One region of the Kocuria sp. CCUG 69068 genome, then DNA from elsewhere that is predicted to be linked to it. Evidence: riboswitches for the same ligand, from Rfam matches in the RefSeq annotation. Region 1 holds a riboswitch; the other holds the start of a gene.
The links. A riboswitch is a leader RNA that binds a small molecule or an ion and turns the genes downstream of it on or off. The one in region 1 is predicted to bind S-adenosylmethionine.
Positions count from the first base shown of each region.

Region 1 (5,177 bases):
TCCTCGCCGCGCAGCTTGGCGGCGTGGGCCACGCCCACCGCGTGCAGCAGCTGGGTGGTGAGCGGGGTCGACTGGATGCCCACGTGGTGCTCGTGCGGGTCGTAGCCGCTGTGCCACTCGCCGCGGAAGATCGCCATGACCTGCATCGGGTCCACGCCCTTGGTCATGACCGCCACGGTGTCCCGGTAGGTGGGGAACAGCCAGTCGCCCTCCTCGAGGCACAGGGCGGCCGCCACCTGGCAGGCCTCCTGGCCGTGGCTGGACGGGTAGACGGCCATCCGGCCCTGGCGGACCAGCGCGGAGTTCTGGTCGTTGACCCGCCGCCCGACCACCAGCTTCTCGTAGGCGCCCAGCAGGACGTCCGGGGCCGGCAGCGGGTACTCGTGGCCGGGGCCGGTGCCCTGCTCCTCGGGGGCGAGCAGCCGCCCGCTCGGGTCGACCATGCGGATCTCGCCGCGGGCCGGGAGCATGTACTGCTCCGGTGTGATGCCGAAGCTCTGGGAGGCCCGGAGGATCGGGTCCTCGGGGGTCTCGACGGTCTGGCTCATGGTGTCCCCTCGGTCGGTCCCCGGTGCGGCCGCGGTCCGGGGAGGGCAGGAAGGTGGTGCGGCTCTGTCTCCCCAGTATGGGAACCGGGCATGGTTCGTATCCACAGAGCGGGGAAAATGCAGAAGTCTGAGACGGACAGTGCACCGCGCGTGGACGAAATGTTCTAGTGTGGCGTGGAGCACACGCATTCGTCCGTCACGTTCCGGGCCCCGCGCCCTACCCGCCCCGAAGGAGCCCGCCGTGCCCTCGACCCCCGTGCCGCTGGACGAGACCGACCGGAAGATCCTCGCGGAGCTGTCCCGGGACGCGAGGCAGTCCGTGACGGCGATCGCCGCGGCCGTGCACGTCTCCCGCGCCCACGCCTACGCCCGGATCAACCGGCTCCGGGACGAGGGGGTGATCCTGCGCTTCAGCACCGTGATCGACCCGGTCCGGGCGGGCCTGCAGGCCTCCGCGTACGTGACGCTCAAGCTCCAGCAGAACACCTGGCGGGAGCTGTGCGCCCAGCTCCAGGCGATCCCCGCCGTGCACCACATCGCCCTGGTGGGCGGGAACTTCGACGTCATGCTCCTCGTGCGGGCCGTGGACACCGTGCACCTGCGGCAGGTGATCTTCGAGCACGTCCAGCAGCTGCCCGGCGTGGTGGACACCCAGACGTTCCTGATCTTCGAGGACATCGACACCCGGGCCTGACGTGCCGGCCCCGCGCCGGGCCCGGCGCGCACGGCCGGCGTCACGAACCGTCACGGTCGTCATCTTCCGACGCGGAGGGACACCCACTACCTCTGCGCATAGTGTTGTTCCAGCTTCACGAGACGTGATCGCCAAGCTCCGACTTGGTCACGCACCAACCCCATGCTCATTGGGTGGTTCGGATGAGGAAGCGGCCTGCATCTTCCGCGGCGTGCCCACCGGGCCCGCGCGGATGACCGGTGCGGGTAAGAGCAAGGCACAGGAGCAGCGCCATGTCCATCCCCGTGACCGACCACGACCTCGCGACCCGGCAGATCCACGCCGGCACCCACGACCAGGTCGTCCAGCGCACCCTGACGGTGCCGATCTACCAGACCGCGGCCTTCGAGTTCCCGGACTACGAGGCGGCCCGGCAGATGTTCGCCCAGACTCGGGCAGGCTTCACCTACACGCGCACCGGCAACCCCACGGTGGCCGTGCTCGAGCAGCGGATCAGCGACCTCGAGGGCGGCGCGGGTGCCGTGGCGACCGGCTCGGGCCAGTCCGCCGTGGCCGTGGCGCTGCTGGCCCTGCTCGGCCAGGGCGCCGGGAAGCACCTCGTGGCCTCCGAGAAGCTCTACGGGGGCACGGTGGACCTGCTCACCGACTCCTTCGCGGACTACGGCATCGAGGTCTCCTTCGTGGACCCCACCGCCCCGGGGGCGTGGGCCGCGGCCGTGCGCCCCGACACCCGCGCGTTCCTGCTCGAGTCCATCGGCAACCCGCTGGCCACCCTCCCGGACCTGCCCGGGATCGCCGACGTCGCCCGGACCGCCGGCGTGCCCGTCGTCGTCGACAACACCCTCGCGTCCCCGGCCCTGTACCGGCCGCTGGAGAAGGGCGCGGACATCGTGGTGCACTCGGCCACCAAGTTCCTGGGCGGGCACGGCAACGCGCTCGCCGGGGCGGTCGTGGACGGCGGGACCTTCGACTGGTCCGCCCGGCCGGACAAGTGGCCGCAGTTCACCCAGGCCCGCGCCCGCTGGGGCGGACTCAGCCTCGTCGACAAGTGCGCCGCCGCCAGCCCCTACCTGCACCTGGTCCGGGCGAAGTACGTGCACGACCTCGGCACCACGCTCTCCCCGTTCAACGCCAGCCAGATCCTGCAGGGCACCGAGACCCTCGACCTGCGCTTGGCCCGCCACACGGCCTCGGCGCTGGCGGTGGCCGAGTTCCTGGCCGGGCACCCCGCCGTCGCCCGCGTCCACCACCCCGGCGTGCCCGGGGACCCCGGCGCCGGGATCGCGGCCCGGGACTTCCCGCGCGGGACCGGCTCCGTGTTCTCCTTCGACCTCGCCGCCCCGGACGGCGCCGTGGGCCCGTTCATCGACGCGCTCCGGCTGTTCAAGCTGGTCGCCAACATCGGGGACACCCGCAGCCTCGTGGCCCACCCGGCGGCCATGACCCACTGCCGCCTGACCCCCGAGCAGCGCCGGGCCGGCGGGATCGCCGAGACCACGATCCGGCTCTCGATCGGCCTCGAGTCCCCCCAGGACCTCGTGGCCGACCTCGGCCAGGCCCTCGACACCGTCGTCACCGCCGTCCAGACCACCCGGAAGTGAGCCCCGCCATGACGTCCCCCACCGAGACCCGCACCCGCCACCGGGGCTTCACGACCACCGCCGTCCACGCCGGCCAGGAGCCCGACCCGCTGACCGGGGCGGTCATCCCGCCGATCTACCAGACCTCCACGTTCGCCCAGGACGGGATCAACGTGCTGCGCGCCGGGCACGAGTACAGCCGCGGCTCCAACCCCACCCGCAGCGGCTTCGAGGAGCAGCTCGCGGCCCTGGAGCGCGGCGAGCGGGGGTTCGCGTTCGCCTCGGGGATCGCGGCAGAGGACGCCCTGCTGCGCGCCGTGCTGCGCCCGGGCGACCACATCGTGCTCGGCGCCGACGGCTACGGCGGCACCAACCGGCTGATCACCCGGGTCCTCGCCCCGTGGGACATCGGGCACACGCCCGTGGAGATCACGGACCTCGACGCCGTCCGGGCGGCCGTGCGCCCCGGCGCCACGAAGGTGCTGTGGCTCGAGACGCCGTCCAACCCGCTGCTCGGCATCGCCGACGTCGCGGCGTGGGCGCAGCTGGCCCGGGACGCCGGGGCGCTGCTCGTCGTCGACAACACCTTCGCGTCCCCGTACCTGCAGACCCCCCTCGAGCTCGGCGCGCACGCCGTGGTGCACTCCACCACGAAGTACATCGGGGGGCACTCCGACGTGCTCGGCGGCGCCGTGGTCGTGGGCACGGCCCAGTGGCGCGGGGCCCCGCTCGCCGAGGCGGTCGGCTTCCAGCAGTTCGCCGCCGGCGCCGTGGCGGGCCCCCAGGACAGCTACCTGGCCGCCCGCGGGCTCAAGACCCTGAGCCTGCGGATGGAGCGCCACCAGGACAACGCGCAGCGGATCGCCGAGTGGCTCCTGGAGCGCCCCGAGGTCGCGCAGGTGCTCTACCCCGGGCTGCCCGGGCACCCCGGCCACGCGCTCGCCGCCGCGCAGATGCGCGGGTTCGGCGGCATGGTCTCCTTCCGGCTGACCGGCGGGGAGGCCGCGGCCCGGGCGGTGGCGGAGGGCACCCGGCTGTACTCGCTGTCGGTGAGCCTGGGCGGGGTGGAGTCCCTGATCTGCTACCCCTCGGAGATGACGCACGCCTCCGTGAAGGGCACCGCGCTGGCCGTGCCCGTGGACCTGGTGCGGCTCTCGGTGGGCATCGAGGACGTCGAGGACCAGTTGGAGGACCTCGAGCGCGCGCTCGCCGCCTGACCGGTCCTTTCCGCCCGGTCGGCTGCGCCGCCGGCGCCGCCGGTTCCGCCGGGTCAGCGGGCGGCGCCCGGTCCGCCCCCTGGGTCCGGCCTGACAGCCGCGTCCGGCTCCGGCCAGGCCGGAGCCGGATCCTCCCGGCCGAGGAGCAGCCGGCGGACCAGGTGCACGAGCATGGCAGTGAACACCATCGCCCAGGCGCTCAGGGCCACCCACAGCCAGACGGCCCCGACCAGACCCACGATCGGCAGGTCGTCCGCGCGGCCCAGATAGATGCTGGCCACGGCGTACATCCCCAGCGGGAAGACCACACTCCACAGCGAGGACTCGTAGCGCAGCGGCACCCGGTGCACGCGGTGGCGCCACCACCCGGCCGCCACCAGGGCCGGGATCAACCAGGTGGCGAAGGCCCAGAAGACCAGGCCCAGACCCGCCACGAGCCCGCGGACCACAGCGACCATCGGGGTGTCGGACATCTCCACGATCCGGGAGGCCGCCAGCACGGTGATGGCGCACGCGCCCATCGCCACCCAGTACGGCGGGGTCAGGTCGACCGGCCGCAGCGGATAGAGCATCATGCGCAGCGTCACGAGCACGCCCGCCGCGGCGTAGAGGAACAGCCCCACGGACCAGCAGGCGACCGCGACGACGGACAGCACGTGCCGCCAGGCGTCGCTGCCCACCACCGGGTCCAGGGCCGCGGCGGCCACGGCCACGGACTGGCTGGCCACCACCCAGATGAACCAGGTCCCGTTGGCGGTGCTGACCACGGGGCGGGTGCGCCGGGAGAGCACCGCGCTCCACGGGACCACGTAGCCGAGGCCCAGCCACACCGCCCCCGCGAGTCCTAGGAGCGCGGCCGTGGCCCCGTGCCAGCCCGTCGTCGAGAGCCGGGACGCCAGCACGTTCGTGCCGGCCACGAAGGTGAAGAAGCCGAACGCGCGGCGAGGGTCGAGGAACTCCACGACGAACTCTCGACGGAAGACGGCGAACCGCCAGACGGTGAGCAGGCACAGCGCCGCCCAGCTGCCCGCGCACACCGCGAGCAGGGCCGTGGACAGCGCGGCGAAGCCCTGCATCTGCAGGCCCACCGAGAGGATGCCGCTGGCCATGACGAGGGCGAAGTAACCGGGCGCCAGGC
Region 1 covers NZ_PDDL01000076.1:2,099-7,275, forward strand. The annotation lists gene CRM73_RS13590 (thiamine pyrophosphate-dependent enzyme) at 1-548, opposite strand, end outside; gene CRM73_RS13595 (Lrp/AsnC family transcriptional regulator) at 790-1,242, shown strand; SAM riboswitch class IV at 1,356-1,477, shown strand; gene CRM73_RS13600 (aminotransferase class I/II-fold pyridoxal phosphate-dependent enzyme) at 1,515-2,843, shown strand; gene CRM73_RS13605 (cystathionine gamma-synthase) at 2,852-4,039, shown strand; gene CRM73_RS13610 (tellurite resistance/C4-dicarboxylate transporter family protein) at 4,093-5,177, opposite strand, start outside.

Region 2 (5,177 bases), on a different contig from region 1:
CCACCACCGCGCCGACGCGGCGGGAGTTCACGAAGCAGTCCACCACGTCGATCGGCCCCGGGACCTCGGCGAGCGTGCGGTGGCCGGACTCGCCGTGCACCGGCTCGCCCTTCGGGTTGACCGGGACGATCGTCATGCCGAGGTCGTCCCGGATCCGCTTCGCCACCGAGTGCGCCGGACGGGCCGTGTTGCCGGTCAGCCCCACCACGGCCCACCGGCCGGGCCGTGCCATGAGGCGGTCGATGACGGCGGGGTCGTTGCGGCTCATGCCCCCAGCCTGGCACGGAACCCGTTCCCCCTCCTTCTTCCTCCGCGGGATTGCACGTGTCGGCGACCTCGCGGAGGGGGGAGGGTCAGGAGAAGAGCGGCAGGAGGTCCGCGTGCGCGCCCAGCTCCGCACGCTCCTGGGCGGTCAGCTCCGCCCGGCCGGTGCCCACGCGGGCGAAGTGCTCGTCGCTCCAGTGCTCGAGCGGTTCCCGCTCCCACAGGTCGGTGAGGACCCGGCGGACCTCGGCGAGCCCGTCCACGGCGGGACCCGGGGAGCCGTCCAGGTGCTGGATCAGGTCCAGGTGGTGGACCGTGGCCTCCACCGCGAGGGTGCTCAGCAGGTCCTCGACGCGCAGCACGTGCCCCTGGGTGCGGACCGCGCCGTCGCCGCAGTGCTGCGCGGCGTGCACGAGCGCCCGGGTGGTCTCGCGGTGGAGGGCGCGCACCGGCTCCCAGTCCAGGACCATGGACGCGGCCACGCGGGTGTGGCGCCGGGCCTCGGCGGCCCCCGCGGGATCGCCGCCCCAGTCGGTCCAGTAGGTCGCGGCGTCCCGGTCGGGGCGGGCGGTGGTGGGCGTGTGCAGCGCGACCAGCCCCCGCAGGGCGTCCATCGCGCAGTGGTGGGTGAGGTCCCGGACCGACCACCCCGGGCAGCCAGTGGCGGCCCAGGAGTCGTCGTCGCCGAGCCCGTCGAGGACCGCGCCGAACGCCGCGCAGGCGTCGCGCACCAGGTCCGCCCGGGCCGGGCTTCTGCGGCTCGTCATGGGTCCATGGTGGGGCACGGAGGGCTCCCGTGCCAGCGATGTGTCGCGATCACCACGGATGCGACGGATTTGCCAGGGAACACGCCGAGGACGTTCAATTGGTGGTGTAACCATCCGGAGCGGCTGAGAGACCTGGCTCGTCGACGTCGCAGCAACCGGCACGGATCCGTCTGATCCTCCGTGCGAGGTGCTAATGCCAGGACCGATGGAGTTGATCATGAGCACTTCCCTGCTGGGCTCTGCGCCGGCCACCGCACCGGGCACCGCGAAGCGCGCCTTCTCCGTGGCCTTCGAGCACGTCGGCAAGGCCTTCCCGTCCGGCCGCGAGACCCACCACGTCCTGCAGGACGTCGACGTCACGGCCCGGCCCGGCGAGGTCCTGGCGGTCCTGGGGCCCTCGGGGTGCGGCAAGTCCACGCTGCTGCGGGCCGCCGCGGGGCTCGACACCGCCTCGGCCGGACGGGTGCTCATCGACGGCACCCCCGTGTCCGGCATCGACCCGCGCTGCGCGGTCGCCTTCCAGGAGCCCCGCCTGCTGCCGTGGCGCTCGGTGCGCGAGAACGTCCGCCTGGGCCTGCCCCGCGGACTCCCCCGGGACGAGGGGGACGCCGTGATCGACGACCTGCTGCGCCTGGTGGGGCTCACCGCGCACGCCGGCCACCGTCCCCGCGCGGTCTCCGGCGGCATGGCCCAGCGCGCGTCCCTGGCCCGGGCCCTGGCCCGCAATCCCGGGGTCCTGCTGCTCGACGAGCCCTTCGGCGCGCTCGACGCCCTGACCCGCCTGAAGATGCAGGACCTGCTGCTCACGATCCACGCGGCCCAGCCCACCACCGTCCTGCTCGTCACCCACGACGTCGACGAGGCGCTGCAGCTCGCGGACCGGATCGTGGTCCTGGGCCGGACCGGGCCCACCGCCCCGGCCTCGATCAGCACGATCCTCGCCGTCCCCGGCGAGCGCCCCCGGGACCGGGCCTCCGAGGTCCTCGCCGAGCTGCGCGTGCAACTCCTCGGCCACCTCGGCGTCGACACCCACCACCCCGCGACCCGCTGACGCGGCCCGCCCCCACCCCGATTCCCCTCCCCGGACCAGCGGCGGCACCCGCCCGCGCCGCCCGGCACCGTCCGTCCACCACGAAAGGCTCCGCCATGCCCCTGCCCCAGCGCTCCGTCCGCACCGTCCCCGCACTCGCCGCCGTCCTGGCCCTCGGCCTGACCGGGTGCATGGCCGGTGAGGGCTCCGGTGAGCCGCCCGCGGAGGCCGCCGGGGACGGCACCGTCCGCGTGGACTGGGCCACCTACAACCCGCTCTCCGTGGTGATCAAGGAGAAGGGCTGGCTCGAGACCGCGTTCGCCGAGGAGGGCATCGAGGTGGAGTGGGTGCAGTCCGCCGGGTCGAACAAGGCCAACGAGGCGCTGCGTGCGGAGGCGGTGGACATCGGCTCCACCGCGGGCTCCGCGGCGCTGCTGGCCCGCAGCAACGGCACCCCGATCCGGGTGATCGACCTCTACTCGCAGCCGGAGTGGTCCGCCCTGGTCACCGCCGCCGGCAGCGAGGTGCAGGAGGTCGCGGACCTCGAGGGCCGCACCGTGGCCGCGACCAAGGGCACCGACCCGTACTTCTTCCTGCTCCAGGCCCTCGACGAGGCCGGGGTGGACGCCGGGGACGTCACGATCCAGAACCTGCAGCACGCCGACGGCCGCGCCGCCCTGGAGAACGGCCAGGTGGACGCCTGGTCCGGGCTCGACCCGATCATGGCCGCCGCGGAGGAGAACGGCGCGGAGCTGTTCTACCGCAACGTCGACTTCAACACCTACGGCTTCCTCAACGCCCACGAGAGCTTCCTCGAGGAGCAGCCCGAGGCCGCCCAGACCGTGGTGGACGTCTACGCCTACGCCCGGCAGTGGGCGCAGGAGAACACGGAGGAGACCTCGCAGCTGCTCGCCGAGGCGGCCGGGATCGAGCTGTCCGTGGCCGAGAAGGTGCTCGAGCGCACCAACCTGGACATCGACCACGTGCCGGGCGACGAGCAGCTGGCGGTCCTCGAGAAGGTCGGGCCGATCTTCGTGGAGTCCGACGACGTGGCCGGCCAGGAGCAGATCGACGAGGCGCTCGGGAGCATCGTGGAGAGCTCCTACGCCGAGAACGCCGACGCCTCCCGCGCGGCCGAGCTGGTCGGGGCCGGGCAGTGACGCAGCCCCTGGCCCCCGCCGAGGAGGCGCAGCGTCTCGAGGACGCCCCCGCCGCGGCCCCCCGGCGGCGGCCGCTGCTGCGCACCGGGCTGGGCCTGCTGCTGCCCGCCGCGCTGCTGGTGCTGTGGCACGTGCTGTCCACCGCCGGCGTCTTCAGCGCCGTGCAGCTGCCGGCCCCGCTCGCGGTGCTCGAGGCCGGGATCGGCCTGCTGGCCGGCGGGGACCTGTGGACCCACGTGGGCATCTCGACCCAGCGCGTGCTGATCGGCTTCCTGATCGGCGCCGGGCTCGGCCTCGTGGCCGGGTCCTTCATCGGCCTCTCCCGCTGGGGCTCCACACTGGTGGGCCCCACGATCGGGGCGTTCCGGGCGGTGCCGTCCCTGGCGTGGGTGCCGCTGCTGCTGCTGTGGATCGGCCTCGGGGAGGACTCCAAGGTCACGCTGGTGGCCATCGGCGCGTTCTTCCCGGTCTACACCACCGTCTCCGCGGCCCTGCAGCACGTGGACCGCAACCTCATCGAGGCGGCGCGGGCGTTCGGGCTGCACGGGCTGCGCCTGCTCACCACGGTGCAGCTGCCGGCCGTCATGCCGTCGGTCATCTCGGGGCTGCGCCTGGCCCTGGCCCAGGCGTGGCTGTTCCTCGTGGCCGCCGAGCTGCTGGGCGCCTCCATGGGCCTGGGCTGGCTGCTCACCGACTCGCAGAACAACGGCCGCACCGACCGCCTGCTCCTCGCCATCGTGCTGCTCGCGGTGCTCGGCAAGGCGACGGACGCGCTGCTGGGGGTCTTCGAGAAGTGGGCCGCCAAGAAATGGGCCTGACACGTGCGCCTGGCACAGTGGAACCGTCGTCCGTGCCGGCCGGAAAGGACAGCAGCACCGTGAGCTTCAGCTGGAGCGACCCCTCCTCCCCCACCCCCAATCCCGCCCTGGTCTCGGACGAGGCCCGGATCGCCTTCTGGGAGGCGCAGGCGTCGCGCCTCGACTGGGCGCGGCCGTGGACCACCGCGCACCGCTTCGAGGCCCCGCGGCGGCTCGGGACGGACGAGCAGGGCGGCCCCACCTGGTCGGTCCCGGAGATCGCGTGGTTCGAGGGCGGCAGGCTCAACGTGGCCCACAACTGCGTGGACCGCCACGTCGAGGCCGGCCGCGGCGCCCACGTAGCCCTGTACTTCGAGGGAGAGCCCGGGGACCGGCTGGTCTACACCTACGCCGACCTGCAGCGGGAGGTCTCCCGCGCCGCCAACGCCCTGCTCGCCCTGGGCGTGGAGCAGGGCGACCGGGTGGTGATCTACCTCCCCGTCATCCCGGAGACCGTCATCATCACGCTGGCCTGCGCCCGCATCGGCGCGGTGCACTCCCTGGTCTTCGGCGGGTTCTCCGCCGAGGCGCTGCGCTTCCGCGTCGAGGACACCGGCGCCAAGGTCCTCGTGACCACGGACGGGCAGCACCGGCGCGGCGCCGTGGTGCCCGTGAAGGCCGTGGCCGACGAGGCCTGCAGCGGTGACAACGCGGTCGAGCACGTCGTCGTCGTGCGCCGCACCTCCCGGCCCGGACGCACGGACCTGCCGCGGGGCACCCGGGGGACGCACTCCAAGGAGGAGGACGCGGTCCCGTGGACGCGCGGGCGGGACGTGTGGTGGCACGAGCTGATCGCCGACCAGTCCGACGTGCACGTGCCCGAGGCGTTCGACGCCGAGACGCCGCTGTTCATCATCTACACCTCCGGGACCACCGGACGGCCCAAGGGCCTGGTGCACACGATGGGCGGCTACCTCGTGCAGACCGCCTACACCCACGCGCTGCTGTTCGACCTGCTGCCCGACGTCGAGGACGAGGACGGCGTGCTGCGCCCGGACGAGCTGGCCACCGTCAACGACCCCGCGAAGGTGGACTCGACCGTCCACTGGTGCACCGCGGACCTCGCGTGGGTCACCGCGCACACCTACGAGATCTACGG
Region 2 covers NZ_PDDL01000023.1:6,722-11,898, forward strand. The annotation lists gene CRM73_RS06680 (CoA-binding protein) at 1-268, opposite strand, end outside; gene CRM73_RS06685 (maleylpyruvate isomerase N-terminal domain-containing protein) at 354-1,031, opposite strand; SAM riboswitch class I at 1,139-1,243, shown strand; gene CRM73_RS06690 (ABC transporter ATP-binding protein) at 1,249-2,082, shown strand; gene CRM73_RS06695 (aliphatic sulfonate ABC transporter substrate-binding protein) at 2,178-3,221, shown strand; gene CRM73_RS06700 (ABC transporter permease) at 3,218-4,039, shown strand; gene CRM73_RS06705 (AMP-binding protein) at 4,099-5,177, shown strand, end outside.
Region 2: linked by a shared signal. The riboswitch ahead of CRM73_RS06690 (ABC transporter ATP-binding protein) and the one ahead of CRM73_RS13600 (aminotransferase class I/II-fold pyridoxal phosphate-dependent enzyme) in region 1 are both predicted to bind S-adenosylmethionine.